2 regions of the Pseudomonas sp. NPDC086581 genome follow, and region 2 is predicted to be linked to the other one. Evidence: riboswitches for the same ligand, from Rfam matches in the RefSeq annotation. Region 2 holds a riboswitch; the other holds the start of a gene.

Region 1 (7,660 bases), on a different contig from region 2:
AACCGTCTCTACGACCAGGACATGATCGACTTCGGCCAGGCCGCCCTGAGCCTGGTCGACATTGCCGACGCGATAGACCCGCAGTCCACCGACGCCATGGAAATCCTCGCGCGCAGCCGCAAGGCCATCGAAGGGCTGCCGCTGATCCGCCGCGAAGCCACGCTGGGTTATGCCATCTGGTACCGCGGCCAACCGCTGCTGGCCACCCACAAACCACCCACGGGAATCGAAGCGCAGCCGCCGGGCTTCTCCGACCTGCTCAGCGGCGGGGTCAACTGGCGCGTGCTGCACATGAATACGGCGGGGACCGACGAGGTGCGCATCTGGGTCTTCGAGGACCTGCACTATCGCCACAAGACCCTGCACCTGCTGCTATTCAGCGCCCTGTTCCCGTTGCTGCTGGCCCTGCCGCTGTTCGGCGTGCTGGTGTGGTTCGGCGTGCGCCAGGGCCTGGCGCCGCTGCGCGGCCTGATCGAACAGGTGCACCAGCGCGGCGCCCACAGCCTCCACCCGCTGGCCCTGAGCCGCGCACCGGTGGAAGTGCACAGCCTGGTGAGCGAACTGAATCTGCTGCTGGAGCGCCTGCATTCGGCAATGGAAGCCGAGCGCCGGCTGACCAGCGACGCCGCCCACGAAATCCGCACGCCGCTGGCCAGCCTGCGCACCCACGCCCAGGTGGCACTGCGCTCGTCCGACCCGGCCGCCCACGCCCACGGGCTGCAGCAGGTCAGTCGCAGCGTTGAACGGATCAGCGCACTGATGGAACAGATCCTCCTGCTGGCGCGGCTCGATGCCGAAGAACTGCACGAAATCTTCGCCCCGGTGGACCTGCGCCTGCTGGCTGAAGACACCATCGCCGATCTTGCACCGCAGGCCATCGACAAGCAGATCGAACTGACCCTCGATAGCCAGGAGGTCACGCTGCGAGGCGTCGCGGCATGGCTCGGTCTGATGCTCACCAACCTGGTCGGCAACGCCCTGCGCTACACCCCCGAAGGCGGCCGCGTGGCCGTCAGCCTGGAGAGCGCGAGTGACCGACTGACCCTCTGGGTCCGCGACAACGGCCCCGGCGTAGCACCGGCAGAACAGGCTGCGATCTTCACTCGCTTCTACCGCAGCCCCAGCGTCGCCAGCAGCAACGGCAGCGGGCTGGGCCTGCCGATCGTCAAGCGCATCGTGGAAATCCACCACGGGCGCATTTCCCTGCACGAAGGGCTGGATGGCGCCGGACTGGGCGTGTGCGTCGAACTCCCGACAACCGCCGGGCCGATTCTCTGAACCCCACGTGAATCGTGGCGGTCCACCCTGTACGGCCCGCTCGTTCGGTCCGCGACAACGGTCAAGTTGACAGGAGTACTGCCATGAAACGTGCCGCCCTGCTCATTACAGCCGCCCTGCTGGCGTCGCCGGCTTTTGCCGCCGATCTGTGCAGCGACAATCTGCAGAAAGTCGATGACGCGGTGAAAACCGTCACCAACAACACCCAGGCCCAGGAGCAGGCCATGCGTCTGCAGGAAAAGGCCGCCCAGGCCCAGGCCGCAGGTGACACCAAGGCCTGCATCGCGCAGACCGAAAAAGCCCTGCAGCTGTTGAAGAAAAACGCTGGCGACGGCGGAGCCAACGGGTGATCCCGTACGCGGCGGCCGGCTCCCGGCCGGTCGCCGCTCATAAGGCCCGCGAAGCCTGAGGCATTCGCAACGCAGCAGTTGATTCCCCGGCTAACGCCCCCGCCTAAGATGGTGCGATTCCTCATCACAAGAAGCACAACGGAATCGCCATGCCCGTGTCCCGCTTGCTCATCGCCAACCGTGGCGAGATCGCCATCCGCATTGCCCGCGCCGCCGCCGAGCTGGGTATCCAGACGCTGGCGATCTTCGCCGAGGACGACGCCGCCTCGCTGCACACTCGCCAGGCCGACCAGGCCACGGCCCTGAAAGGGCGTGGCGCCAGCGCCTACCTCGACCAGCAGCAGATCATCGACATCGCCCTGGCCCAGGGCTGCGACGCGGTGCATCCGGGCTATGGCTTCCTTTCCGAGAACGCCGGCTTCGCCCGGCGCTGCGAAAGCGCCGGGCTCACCTTCGTCGGCCCCTCGGCGGAGGTGCTCGACGTCTTCGGTGACAAGGCCCGCGCCCGCGACCTCGCCCGCGATCACGGCGTGGCGCTGGCCGCCGGCAGCAACCGCGCGACCTCACTGGAAGATGCCGAACGCTTCTTCCGCGAACTGCCCGCCGGCGCCGGCATGATGATCAAGGCCCTCGCCGGCGGCGGTGGGCGCGGCATGCGCGCGGTGCGCAGCATCGAGGAAATCGCTGACGCCTACGCCCGCTGTCAGGCCGAAGCCCGCGCGGCCTTTGGCGATGATCGCCTCTACGTCGAGCGCCTGATCCAGCACGCCCGCCACATCGAGGTGCAAGTCATCGGCGACGGCCACGTCGTCAGCCATCTGTGGGAGCGCGACTGCACCTTGCAGCGACGCAATCAGAAACTGCTTGAGATCGCCCCCAGCCCAAACCTGCATCCGCGCCTGCGCGGTGCTATCCTCGCCGCTGCCGTGCGCCTGGCCGAAGCTGTGGAGTATCGCGGCCTGGGCACCTTCGAATTCCTGCTGGACGAAGACAGCGGCGACTTCGTGTTCATGGAAGCCAACCCGCGCCTGCAAGTCGAACACACCATCACCGAGGCAGTGACCAGCATCGACCTGGTCCAGGCGCAACTGCGTATCGCCGCGGGCGCCAGCCTCGCCGAGCTGAACCTGACCCAGGCGGAGATTCCCGTGCCGCGCGGCCACGCCCTGCAACTGCGGATCAACCTGGAAACCCTCGCCAGCGACGGCACGCCCCATCTCGCTTGCGGCACCTTGAGCGCCTACGAGCCGCCCAGCGGCCCCGGCCTGCGCGTGGATGGCTACGGCTACGCGGGCTACCGCAACAGCGCCGGCTACGACTCGCTGCTGGCCAAGCTGATCGTCCACGGCAACGGCGGCTATCCACAGCTGGTGCAGCGCGCCTATCGCGCGCTCTGCGAATTCCGCCTCGAAGGCGTGGCGAGCAACATTCCGTTGCTGCTAAATCTGCTGCGCCAGAGCCCGGTGGCGGACAACCAGGTCACCACCCGCTACATCGAAGAACACCTGCCCACACTGCTGGGCGCACAGGATCACGCGCACCCGCATCGCTTCTTCAGCCATGCCGGCGCATCCGGGGAAGCCCCGCGCAGCAGCGAAGCACCGGCCGGCTGCATCCCTCTCGCTACGCCGAGCGCGGGTGTGCTGGTCAGCCTGAACGTGGCCACAGGCGATGCCGTTGCCCAGGGCCAGACCATCGCCGTGGTCGAGGCGATGAAGATGGAATTCGAGGTAAAAGCCAGCGCCAGTGGCATCGTCCACAGTCTCGCCGCCACCCCCGGCGACAGCCTCGGCGACGGCGACGCGCTGCTGTTCGTCGAGCCGGCAGAGATCGAAGCACAGAACCATGAAAGCAGCGCCGCCATCGATCTCGACGCCATCCGCGCCGACCTCTCCGAAGTGCTCGAACGCCACGCCATCGGCCTCGACGAGCGCCGCCCGGACGCCGTCGCCAAGCGCCACCGGATCGGCAAGCGCACCACCCGCGAGAACCTCGCCGACCTGCTCGATGAAGGCAGCTTCATCGAGTACGGCGCCCTGGCCATCGCCGCCCAGCGCCGTCGTCGCAGCGTCGAAGAACTGATCACCAGCAGCCCCGCTGACGGTCTGGTCAGCGGCCTGGGCAGCATCAACGCCGCGCAGTTCGGCAATGAGAAGGCGCGCTGCCTGGTGCTGGCCTACGACTACACAGTGTTCGCCGGAACCCAGGGCGTGATGAACCACAAGAAGACCGACCGCATGCTGCACCTCGCTGAGCAGTGGCGCATTCCGCTGGTGCTTTACGCGGAAGGCGGCGGCGGACGTCCGGGCGACACCGATTTCGTCGGCGTGGCCGGGCTCGACAACATGAGCTTCGTCGGCCTCGCGCGGCTCTCGGGATTGGTGCCGCTGGTGGGGGTGGTCTCCGGCCGCTGCTTCGCCGGCAACGCCGCGCTGCTCGGCTGCTGCGACGTAATCATCGCCACCCGCGACACCAGCCTGGGGATGGCGGGTCCGGCGATGATCGAGGGCGGCGGCCTGGGCAGGTTCGCTCCCGAGGAAGTCGGCCCCAGCGACGTGCAGAGCGCCAATGGCGTGATCGACGTGCTGGTGGAGGACGAAACCGAAGCCACCCGCGTCGCCCGCCAGTACCTCGCCTACTTCCAGGGCGATAGCGCCGACTGGCAGTGCGCCGACCAGCGCCTGTTGCGCCATGCGGTGCCGGAGAATCGCCTGCGCGTCTACGACATCCGCCAGGTCATCGAGCAACTGGCCGACAGCGGCTCGGTGCTGGAACTGCGCCGGCACTTCGCCGCCGGGATGGTCACCGCACTGGTGCGCATCGAAGGCAAGCCGTTCGGCCTGATCGCCAACAACCCCATGCACCTGGGCGGCGCCATCGACGCCGAGGCCGGCGACAAGGCCGCGCGCTTCATGCAGCTGTGCGACGCCTTCGACCTGCCGATCATTTCGCTGTGCGACACCCCCGGCTTCATGGTCGGCCCGGAAGCGGAGAAGACCGGCACCGTGCGCCACGTCTCACGCATGTTCGTCACCGCCGCCAGCCTCAGCGTGCCGTTCTTCACCGTGGTCCTACGCAAGGGCTATGGCCTCGGCGCGCAGGCCATGGCCGCCGGTAGCTTCCACGCCGCGCTGTTTACCGTTGCCTGGCCCAGCGGCGAGTTCGGCGCCATGGGGCTGGAGGGAGCGATCCGCCTCGGCTACGCCAAGGAGCTGGCCGCGATTGAAGACCCGCTGGAGCGGCAGAAGCTGTTCGACAAGCTGGTCGCCGCCGCCTACCGCAACGGCAAGGGGCTGAACATGGCGAGCTACCTGGAGATCGACGACGTCATCGACCCGGCCGACACCCGCCGCTGGTTGCTGCGCGGCCTGGCGTCGACGCCGAAGCCCGCACCGCGCCAGGGGAAAAAGCGTCCACTGATCGATACCTGGTGAGATGTCGGTTGAGCTGCCCGCCCGATCCGCTAGAATGCGCGGCGTCATTGGGGAGTAGCCGACCGTTCGACGAACGGGGGCGACGTCAACACACTTGGCCCGCAGGCCATGGCGTCGTCAGCAGCTTTGCCTGGCAAGACCTTTGACCACGTGTTCTCCGCAACGGCCGGGGAGATGCGTGGTCATGGGTACTTACACCGGCCGGGAGCTTCACCGTGATGCACCACCCAACCCTTCGCTCCATCCCTCTGGAGCTGCGCGCATGCTGACCTTCATCCTCGAACTGCTCGGCATGTTGCTGGTGATCCTGATTGCCGCCGAACTCTTCACCAACGCGCTGGAGCACTTCGGCGAGCGCCTGGGGATTTCCGAAGGCGTCACTGGTTCGCTGTTCGCCGCCATCGGCACCGCCCTGCCGGAAACCCTGATCCCGCTGCTGGCACTGTTCGCCGGTACCAGCAATGTCAACCTCAATGAGGAAGTCGGCGTCGGCGCGATCCTCGGCGCACCACTGATGCTCTCCACCTTGTCCACCTGCCTGATGGCACTCGCCGCCTGGCGCTCTCGTGGCCTGCTCGGGCGCATCCGTCCCGAGCGCACGGGCATGCAGCGCGACCTGAACTTCTTCCTGGCCGCCTTCAGCTTCGCCACCATCGCCATGTTCGTGCCGGCTGAACTGCACTCCGTGCGCGTCGCCCTCAGCGTGCTGCTGGTGCTCACCTACTTCGGCTACATCACGCTCACCATCCGCGCCTCGCAAAGCCTTGTGGAAGACGGCCACGGCACCGAGGCCGACCACCACATGTACCTGGCGCGCATCGGACTGCCGACCAACCTCGCCACCATCCTGCTGCAACTGCTGCTGGGCCTTGTGCTGCTGGTACTGGGGGCCAAGGGCTTCATCCATGGCGTGGAGGGCTTGTCGCACATCCTGGGGATTTCCGCGCTGCTGCTGTCGCTGCTGATCATCCCCATCGCCACCGAGCTGCCGGAGAAGATCAACAGCATCCTCTGGGTGCGTCGCGGCAAGGACACCCTGGCCTTCGGCAACATCAGCGGCGCCATGGTCTTCCAGGGCACCCTGTTGCCCGCGATCGGCATCCTTCTGACGCCCTGGCAGCCGCGTATCGAGGTGCTAACTGGCGTACTGGTGACCCTGGGCGCTGCGCTCTGGTTGCGGATCAACGCCCAGCGTGACGGCGGCTTGCCGATCTGGGTGCTTCTGCTCAACGGCATGCTGTACGCCGCCTATCTGGGTATCACCCTGTCGCGCTGACGCAGACGGCTCATTGCCTACACTGACAGTCCGGGCTGCCGTTTCGGCGGCAGCCGCACGACTAGCGATACGCCGAAGGAGTGAACATGAAAATCCTGGTAGTCCTGACCTCCCACGACCAGCTCGGCAGCACCGGCAAGAAAACCGGCTTCTGGCTCGAGGAGTTCGCCGCGCCCTACTACGTGTTCAAGGATGCCGGCGCCAGCCTGACCCTGGCCTCGCCCAAGGGCGGCCAGCCTCCGCTCGACCCCAAGAGCGACGAGGAAAGCGCCCAGACCCCGGCCACCCTGCGCTTCCGCCAGGACAGCGACGCTCAGGCAGCGCTGGCCAATACCGTGAAGCTCAGTGAGGTGAAGGCCGATGACTACGACGCCGTGTTCTATCCCGGTGGCCACGGCCCGCTCTGGGACCTGGCCGAGGACCGCACCTCGGTGGCGCTGATCGAAGCCTTCCACTCCAGCGGCAAAACCGTCTCCGCCGTCTGCCATGCCCCGGCCGTGTTCCGCCACCCACGCGGACTCGACGGCCGGCCGCTGGTACAGGGTCGGCACGTTACCGGCTTCTCCAACAGCGAGGAAGATGCCGTGGGCCTCACCGACGTAGTGCCCTTCCTCGTTCAGGACATGCTCAAGGCCAACGGCGCCCGCTACAGCAAGGGCCCTGACTGGCAGAGCCACGTCGAGGTGGACCGCGGCCTGATCACAGGGCAAAACCCCGCGTCCTCCGAGGCCGTGGCCGAAGCCGTGCTGAAATTCCTGAGCTGACAACACCTTGCACCGCCCCGGGTGGCTATCGGGGCGGCTTTCCCGTAGAATGGATCTCGACCTTGACAGGTTTTGGGGCCGATTAGGATTCGACGCCGGTAACAAAACTCTAGGGGCATGCCGAGTAGGTGACAGTTCTCGTAAATCAGCTGCCACAACTTTATAGTTGCCAACGACGACAACTACGCCCTAGCAGCCTAAGTGCCGCTAGCAGACCCTAGGGGATGCCTGTAAACCCGAAGATTAGGTCTGTCATATAGAACAGGATCGCCGCCAAGTTCGCTGTAGACGTAACGGCTAAAACTCATACAGCTCGCTCCAAGCGCCCTGCCACTCGGGCCGCGAGGAGTTAACCTAATAGAGATGGCTAAGCATGTAGAACCGACAGCGGAGAACTGGCGGACGGGGGTTCAAATCCCCCCGGCTCCACCAAATGCAAGTTTCCACATGTTCCCACATGATCGGAAACACCCTGAAAAGCCCGCCCCGTGCGGGCTTTCTTGTTTCTGCACGTCCCCCAATGGATACACATAGCACAGCCCGCCGTGTATCCTCCCC
Region 2 (7,660 bases):
CCGCTGCGCAGCAACCGCTTGTCCGACAGGCGGTCCTCGTCGGCCAGGGCATGGCCGAGCATCAGCGAGACCAGGTATTGCTCCCAGCAATCGAATGCCGCGCGGGCCTGACGGGCCATGTGGCGCAAGGCATTCCACAGGCTTTCCTCGTCGAGCAGCCCGACGCTGAAGGCCATTCGCGCCCCGAAGGCGGCGCGCTCCAGGTCGTAGGCCAACACGGTGCGGCACTCATCGATCATTGCCGGATCGTGACCTTCCTTCAGCAGCGCCCGACGTGCCTGCGTGAAACGCGCCAGCGCGGTTCCGCCGACAGACACCGGCGCATCGGCCACCCTGCCCAGCAGCGGATCGAGCTTTTCGCGGCTGCCGCTTCCCAGCAGCCAGTCCATCCGCGCACGAACCTGCCCGGCATCGGCAGCCCACCAATGCTCGGCCAGCCACAGCCGGTGAAACTCCTTCTCCTGCGGCGCAATCCCCAGATCGTCGGCGCGCACGCCTGCGCTGTGGGCGATAACACACCCCAAAGCGAGCAGCGCACTGCGGGGTGGATGCGCCGCGGGCTCTCGGATGTGCTCCTCCTGCAACACCACCTCGCTCACGCGGATGCCCGCCAGCGGATGGGTTCGCCACAACCCGGCCAGCGAGGCCTTGTCGGTGCGGCAGCCGATCAGTTCCTTGAACGCCCCGATCGCCATGGTGCCGGACGTCCCGTCGCGCCGCAGGATTGCCCGACCCAGCACGAAAGACGCGGCATAGGCCTGCCAGTCGGAAAAGTTGCGGATGGCGTTCTCCGCCACCCAGGCCAGGCACAACAAGGTTTCCGACTCACTGAGATAGCCAAAGGCATGGCATTGCCGCGCCAGCCAGGCGAGGCTTTCGAGGTCGTGGGCGGCAATGGAGATATCCATAGGCAACGCCAGGCCCGCCTTGCTCCAGGCACGCTTCGCCTGCTTGAAGCGCACTCGCTGCTCACCGTCAAAGACGCCGGGCTCGTTGCGCTGCAGCCGGCGGAATTCCTCGTCCAGCGACTGACTCTGGGCTTCGAGCATCAGTTCCTGCAGTGTCCGGCGCGCCGTTACGGCATCGGTGATACCCCATAGCTCGACCAACTCGTTGGCTTGCGCTAAACCGGAGGCCGCATCGCAGTGCGACAGCAGCGCACCGAAGCACAGCAAGGGTTCGGGGCCAGCGGTGCGGAGCAAGTTTCGCCGCCGGGATCGGGGATATCCACTCACCGCTGCACTTCGCAGCCCGACACGAACGCCGAACGCCCGGATGGCCGTGAAGCCGGAGAGAAGCCAACCCATCATCGCCAGTTACCTACGGATTTCGATGGGATCACTCTAAGAAGCTGGCGCGGGACAGTAGATGAGGGAAAACCGAAACGTCTGTCAGACTTTTCACTCAAGCATCTACCATCAATACGCAGCCTCCCCGTCCACGTCCGCGGGCAGACTGGGTTGTCCACGACGGCGGTTCTGCCGAGAATCCCCTTCATCCTGCCCCTTCCGATCAAGGTGTCATCGCACATGAATCCTGCTCGCGCCGTCTTCCTCGACCATGCTTCCCTCGACCTCGGAGACCTCGACCTCACGCCACTGCGCACGCCATTTGGCGAACTGGTCCTGCACGAGCGCAGCGACACGCAGCAGGTCGCCGAGCGACTGAAGGGCGCGCAGGTAGCGATCAGCAACAAAGTGCGCATCGGAGCAGAAGTGTTCGAGCAGTGCCCGGACCTCAAGCTGATCCTGGTGGCTGCCACCGGCACCAACAACGTCGACCTCCAGGCCGCGCACCAGCACGGCGTGACGGTGAGCAACTGCCAGGGCTACGGCACCCCGTCGGTGGCCCAGCACACCCTGATGCTGCTGCTCGCCCTGGCCACGCGCCTGCCGGACTACCAGGCGGCGATCCGCGACGGCCGCTGGCAGAAGGCCCCGCAGTTCTGCCTGCTGGACTTCCCCATCGTCGAACTGGAAGGCAAGACCCTCGGCCTGCTCGGGCACGGCGAACTGGGCGGCGCGGTGGCGAAACTGGCCGAAGCCTTCGGCATGCGCGTGCTGCTTGGCGTCCTGCCTGGACGCCCTGCGCGCCCTGATCGCCTGGCGCTGGACGAACTGCTGCCGCAAGTCGACGCCCTCACCCTGCATTGCCCGCTGACCGATGCCACGCGCAACCTGATCGGCCGGCGCGAGTTGGACCTGATGAAGCCCGGCGCCTACCTGATCAACACCGCCCGCGGCGGACTGGTCGACGAGCAGGCGCTGGCCGACACCCTGCGCCGCGGCCATCTCGGCGGCGCGGCCTTCGACGTGCTCAGCGTCGAGCCGCCCAGGGACGGCAACCCGCTGCTGGCCGGCGACATTCCGCGCTTCATCCTCACCCCGCACAGTGCCTGGGGCAGCCGCGAGGCCCGGCAGCGCATCGTCGGCCAGTTGAGCGAGAACGCCGCCGGCTTCTTCGCCGGCGAGCCGCGCCGGGTGGTGGCGCCATGAGCCTGCATCTGGTCTGCGGCGACGGCGCCGCCGAAGCCCTGCATCGGGCCGTCGAGGCAGGCGTGCTGACCGAAAAGAAAATCCGCGTGATGCCGGACGACCTCGCGGTCGGCCCGCTGAGCGATGTGGACAACCCGCCCTGCCAGCAGCGCGCCGCGTTCTGGCACGAACTGGGCGGCGAAGTCCTGCGCGCGCGGGAAATCGCCATCGAGATGGCCACCGAGGTGAACTGGCTGCGCAGCCCGGACATCGCCTCCGTCACCCTCTGGCATGGCGACAGCGCCAGCGAGCAACTCCTGCTGCGCCGCGTCTGTGCTTTGCTGCCGGCGAACATCATCCTGCGCAGTGTCGGTGCCGGCAGCGGCCAGTGCCGCAGCGAGGACCGCCACGCCATTGCCATGCTCAAACCCGTCGAACTGGCCAACGCCCTGGCCGCCAGCCACGAAGTGGACGTCGCCGAGCGCCAAGGCCTGGCGGCGGACTGGCAGCGCGCCCTGGCCGAAAACGCCCAACTGCGCGTGTGGCTGGATGGCCAACTGAGCGGCACCGGCTACGCCCACATCGACCGCATCCTGCTGGACAGCGCCAGCGAATCCTGGCGCCCGGTGCAGTCGCTGATCGGCCCCACCATGGCCTACGTCGACGGCCTGTTCGTCAGCGACCTGCTGGCCGCCTGGCGCCTGCGCGAACAAGTAGCGGCCGGGGCGCTGGAACTGCGCGGCGACGACTTCTGGAAGAACGCCGAGGTGCGCCTCGCCTAGGCTCGGCCGCGGCAGCCCTGCTAAACTCGCGCCCTTTTTTGCCAGGAGGCCGCATGTCCAACGCCCCCACCAGTGAAGTGCTGCTGCGCCAGATCGAGCGCTTCCAGGGCCGCGTCCTGCTCGCCGGCCTGCCCGCCGACGCGCTGCTCGGTGACCTCCCGCAAGCCCGGGGCTGGAGCTGGCACGCCGGCGAAGCCCGGCAGTTGGAAGGTCGTTATCCCGGCCGCTGCCATTTCGGCGCCACGCCGCCGGAAGGCGACTTCGCGGCCGCCGTGCTGTTCCTGCCCAAGTCCCGCGAACTGACCGACTACCTGCTCGCCGCGCTGGCCAGCTGCGTGCCGGACGGCGAGCTGTACCTGGTCGGCGAGAAACGCGCCGGCGTCGAACGCGCCAGCAAGCAGCTCGGTGAATTCGGCCGCGCCAGCAAGCTGGACAGCGCCCGCCACTGCCAGCTGTGGCACACGCACATCGACGGCGCGCCGACCGCGCCGGACCTGCATGCCCTCGCGCAACGCTACGAACTGCCGCTGGCCGATGGCCCGCTGCAGGTCATCACCCTGCCCGGTGTGTTCAGCCATGGTCGCCTGGACCGCGGCAGCGCGCTGCTGCTGGAACATCTGGACAAGCTGCCAGCCGGCCATGTGCTGGACTTCGGCTGTGGCGCGGGGGTGCTCGGCGCCACGCTCAAGCGCCGTTATCCGCAGAGCCGCCTGTCCCTGCTGGACGTCGACGCCTTCGCCATCGAAAGCAGCCGACTGACCCTGGCCGCCAATGGCCTGGAGGGTGAAGTGATCGCCGGCGACGGCATCGACGCCGCGCCGGAAGGCCTCGCTGCCATCGTCAGCAACCCGCCCTTCCACCAGGGCGTGCACACCAGCTACGCCGCCACCGAACACCTGCTGCGCCAGTCGGCACGCCACCTGGCGTCCGGCGGCGAGCTGCGCCTGGTGGCCAACAGCTTCCTGAAATACCCGCCGCTGATCGAACAGCACCTGGGCCCGTGCCGCATCCTGGCCGAGGCCGACGGCTTCCGTATCTACAGCGCCCGGCGCTGATCCAAGGCTCGCACTACACTCCACCGAGCCTGTCGGATCGGCGCATCGCCGCTCGCCCTGAACTATCGAGGACACCCGTGAACCGAAGAATTAGAGATGACGTCGAACTGACTTTCGCCATGGGGCCGAAGGAGAAGCCGCATCATCTGAAGCGCTCCCTCAAGCCGCGCCACCTGAACATGATCGCCATCGGCGGCTCCATCGGCACCGGCCTGTTCGTCGCCTCCGGCAGCACCATCGCCACTGCCGGCCCCGGCGGTGCGCTGCTGGCCTATGCGCTGATCGGCCTGATGGTGTTCTTCCTCATGACCAGCCTCGGCGAGCTGGCGGCGTATATTCCTGATTCCGGCTCGTTCTGCACCTATGGCAGCCGTTTCATCGACGATGGCTTCGGTTTCGCCATGGGCTGGAACTACTGGTACAACTGGGCGGTGACCATCGCCGCCGAACTGGTGGCGGCGCAACTGGTGATGAAGTTCTGGTTCCCGGAAGTCTCGGGCATGTACTGGAGCGCCGGATTCCTCGGCATCATGTTCATGCTCAACTTCTTCTCGGTGAAGGGCTTCGGCGAGAGCGAATTCTGGTTCGCGCTGATCAAGGTGGTGGCCGTGGTCATCTTCATCGGCATCGGCCTCGCCAGCATCATCGGCATCATGCACGGCATCGACAGCCCCGGCTTCAGCAACTTCACCAGCGGTGACGCGCCCTTCGTCGGCGGCCTGCAGGCGATGATCGGGGTGGCGATGATCGCCGGCTTCTCCTTCCAGGGCACCGAGTTGATCGGCGTTGCCGCGGGCGAGTCGGAGAACCCGCAGAAGTCCATTCCCATCGCCATTCGCCAGGTGTTCTGGCGAATCCTGATGTTCTATATCCTGTCGATCTTCGTCATCGGCATGCTGATCCCCTACACCGATCCGAACCTGCTCAAGACCGACAGCAGCGACATCAGCACCTCGCCCTTCACCCTGCTGTTCGAGCGCGCGGGCCTCGCCGCCGCGGCGGGCGTGATGAACGCGGTGATCCTCTCGGCGATCCTTTCGGCAGGCAACTCGGGCATGTACGCTTCGACCCGGATGCTCTACACCATGGCCACCCAGGGCAAGGCGCCACGCCTGTTCACCCAAGTGTCCGAGAGCGGCGTGCCGCGCTACGCCCTCTACGCCACGACGCTGATCGGCGCGCTGTGCTTCCTCACCAGCTTCATCGGCGACAAGACCGTCTACACTTGGCTGCTCAACGCCTCGGGCATGTGCGGCTTCATTGTCTGGCTGGGCATCGCAGTGTCCCATTACCGCTTCCGCAAGGGCTTCATCCTGCAGGGCGGCAACCTCAACGACCTGCCCTACCGCGCCAAGTGGTTCCCCCTCGGCCCGCTGTTCGCCTTCACCCTATGTCTGATCATCACCCTGGGGCAGAACTACCAGGCCTTCGTCGGCGAGCACGTGGACTGGGCCGGGCTGGTCGCCACCTACATCACCATCCCGCTGTTCCTGGCGATCTGGCTGGGTTACCGCTTCAAGAACGGCACCCGCTTCATCCGCTACGAGGACATGGACGTTCGCCCGACCCGCGACTGATCCGACGCGCAGGCTTGCCCAAGTCCCGGGACTTGGGCAGAATGCGCCCCGTCCTAGGGGAGTAGTCTCCCGCGAGCGCCCTGCTCGCCCGGTACGCGTCAACACACTTGGTCCACAGACCATGGCGCGTACGATCCAGGCCTGCAGCGTTCAGGCCGGGGTTTGACAAGACCTATGACACGAGCAACCTGACCCGGGGCGGGCAGGTGGCGCGTGTCATGGTGATTAGTCGACCCGCCCCCTTAGGAAGTCTGATGGAATCCCTCTTCGTCCCAACCCTGATCGTTGCCCTCGCGGAAATCGGCGACAAGACGCAACTGCTCGCGCTCGTCCTCGCCGCGCGCTTCCGCAAGCCCTGGCCGATCATCGCCGGGATCATCGCCGCCACCCTGGCCAACCACTTCGCCGCCGGTGCCGTCGGTAGCTGGGTCGCCTCGTTCTTCTCGGAAAGCACGCTGAGCTGGGTGCTGGCCGTGTGCTTCCTGGCGGTCGCTGGCTGGACCCTGATTCCGGACAAGCTGGATGACGACGAAGAAGGTTCGCTGAAGAAATTCGGTCCGTTCCTCACCACCCTGATCGCCTTCTTCCTCGCCGAGATGGGCGACAAGACCCAGGTCGCCACCGTGATGCTGGCCGCGCAGTACCCGCACTTCTGGCTGGTGGTCATCGGCACCACGCTGGGCATGCTGATCGCCAACGTACCGGTGGTCCTGGCGGGCAACTTCGCCGCCGAGCGCCTGCCGCTGAACCTGATCCGCCGCCTGGCCGCCGCCGCCTTCGCCATCCTCGGCCTGGCTGCTGTGTACCACGCACTGAAGCTCTCCGGGGTGTTCTGACCGGCCGCTTTCGTCGGGAGGCTGGCGCGCCGGCCAATGCCTGTGTATCGCCCGCGATACACAGTGGCGCCTGAAGCCTCCCACGACAAAGGATGTCGCCATGCCGGAAAAAGACCTGAAGAAAGTCGCCCGCCACCACATCGACCTCGCCTGGAACAAGGGTCATCTGGCGCTGGTCGAGCAGCTGCACAGCCCAGACTTCATCTACAAGAGCGCCTTCACCGCCCAGCCGCTGGACAACGCCGGCTACCGGGCGCTGGTGGAGGAGATCCGCAGTGGCATGGAGGACCTGGAAGTGGCCGTGGAGGAATGCATCCGCGAGGGCAACAAGGTCTTCACCTGGAGCACCCTGATGGGCAGCATCGCCCGCCCGGTGCTGGGCTACCCGGCCAGCGACCGCATCGTCAGCATCTCCGCCATGGGCTTCTGGACCTTCAACAGCCAGAACCAGGTACAGGAACTGTGCACGCTGTTCGACATGGAAAGCTTCCGCGCGCAGATGGGACTACCCAACCGTCCCTTCGCCGAGAAGGCGCTGCCCTGACAACGAAAAAGCCCGACCATGCGCCGGGCTTTTTTGTCTGCTTGCCACCCTGGTCGCGCTCTTGCAGGGAACTCCGTAACAGCTTTTCGTAGGACCGAGGGGGACGCCCAGTCCTTGCTCGCGAACCGGAGCCGCGAGCAAGCTCGCTCCTACAAAGACAGCCGGAGTCAGAGGTAATCGTTGGCGTGGAACCAGGAAATGGCCCGTTCCAGCGTATCCTCCAGCGGCACATGGGATTCGAAGCCCAGCTCCTCGCGGGCCTTGCGGCCGTCGAGGAACTGCCCGCCGGCCATCACCTCGATGGCGGTATCGTCCAGCAGCGGCATCTTGCCGGTCAGGCGGTAGCGCCAGCGGCCCAGTGTCGCCAGCGCACGGGCGCGGTGCAGCGGCAT

The links. Region 2 has a riboswitch for manganese ahead of ACIPK7_RS03410 (TMEM165/GDT1 family protein). Riboswitches for the same ligand answer to the same signal wherever they lie in the genome.
Region 1: another riboswitch for manganese. It lies ahead of ACIPK7_RS27145 (sodium:calcium antiporter); the one in region 2 lies ahead of ACIPK7_RS03410 (TMEM165/GDT1 family protein).

Annotation. Positions count from the first base shown of each region.
Region 1 covers NZ_JBIVBR010000017.1:88,693-96,352, forward strand. Annotated here, with positions in the region: gene ACIPK7_RS27130 (sensor histidine kinase) at 1-1,278, shown strand, start outside; gene ACIPK7_RS27135 (hypothetical protein) at 1,362-1,628, shown strand; gene ACIPK7_RS27140 (carboxyl transferase domain-containing protein) at 1,778-5,062, shown strand; yybP-ykoY riboswitch at 5,100-5,272, shown strand; gene ACIPK7_RS27145 (sodium:calcium antiporter) at 5,325-6,338, shown strand; gene ACIPK7_RS27150 (type 1 glutamine amidotransferase domain-containing protein) at 6,425-7,102, shown strand; RNA gene ssrA (transfer-messenger RNA) at 7,177-7,534, shown strand.
Region 2 covers NZ_JBIVBR010000001.1:699,119-706,778, forward strand. Annotated here, with positions in the region: gene ACIPK7_RS03385 (DUF1266 domain-containing protein) at 1-1,202, opposite strand, end outside; gene ACIPK7_RS03390 (2-hydroxyacid dehydrogenase) at 1,530-2,495, shown strand; gene ACIPK7_RS03395 (DUF1835 domain-containing protein) at 2,492-3,256, shown strand; gene ACIPK7_RS03400 (methyltransferase) at 3,310-4,311, shown strand; gene ACIPK7_RS03405 (amino acid permease) at 4,431-5,888, shown strand; yybP-ykoY riboswitch at 5,933-6,136, shown strand; gene ACIPK7_RS03410 (TMEM165/GDT1 family protein) at 6,143-6,724, shown strand; gene ACIPK7_RS03415 (ketosteroid isomerase-related protein) at 6,825-7,268, shown strand; gene ACIPK7_RS03420 (NAD-dependent epimerase/dehydratase family protein) at 7,436-7,660, opposite strand, start outside.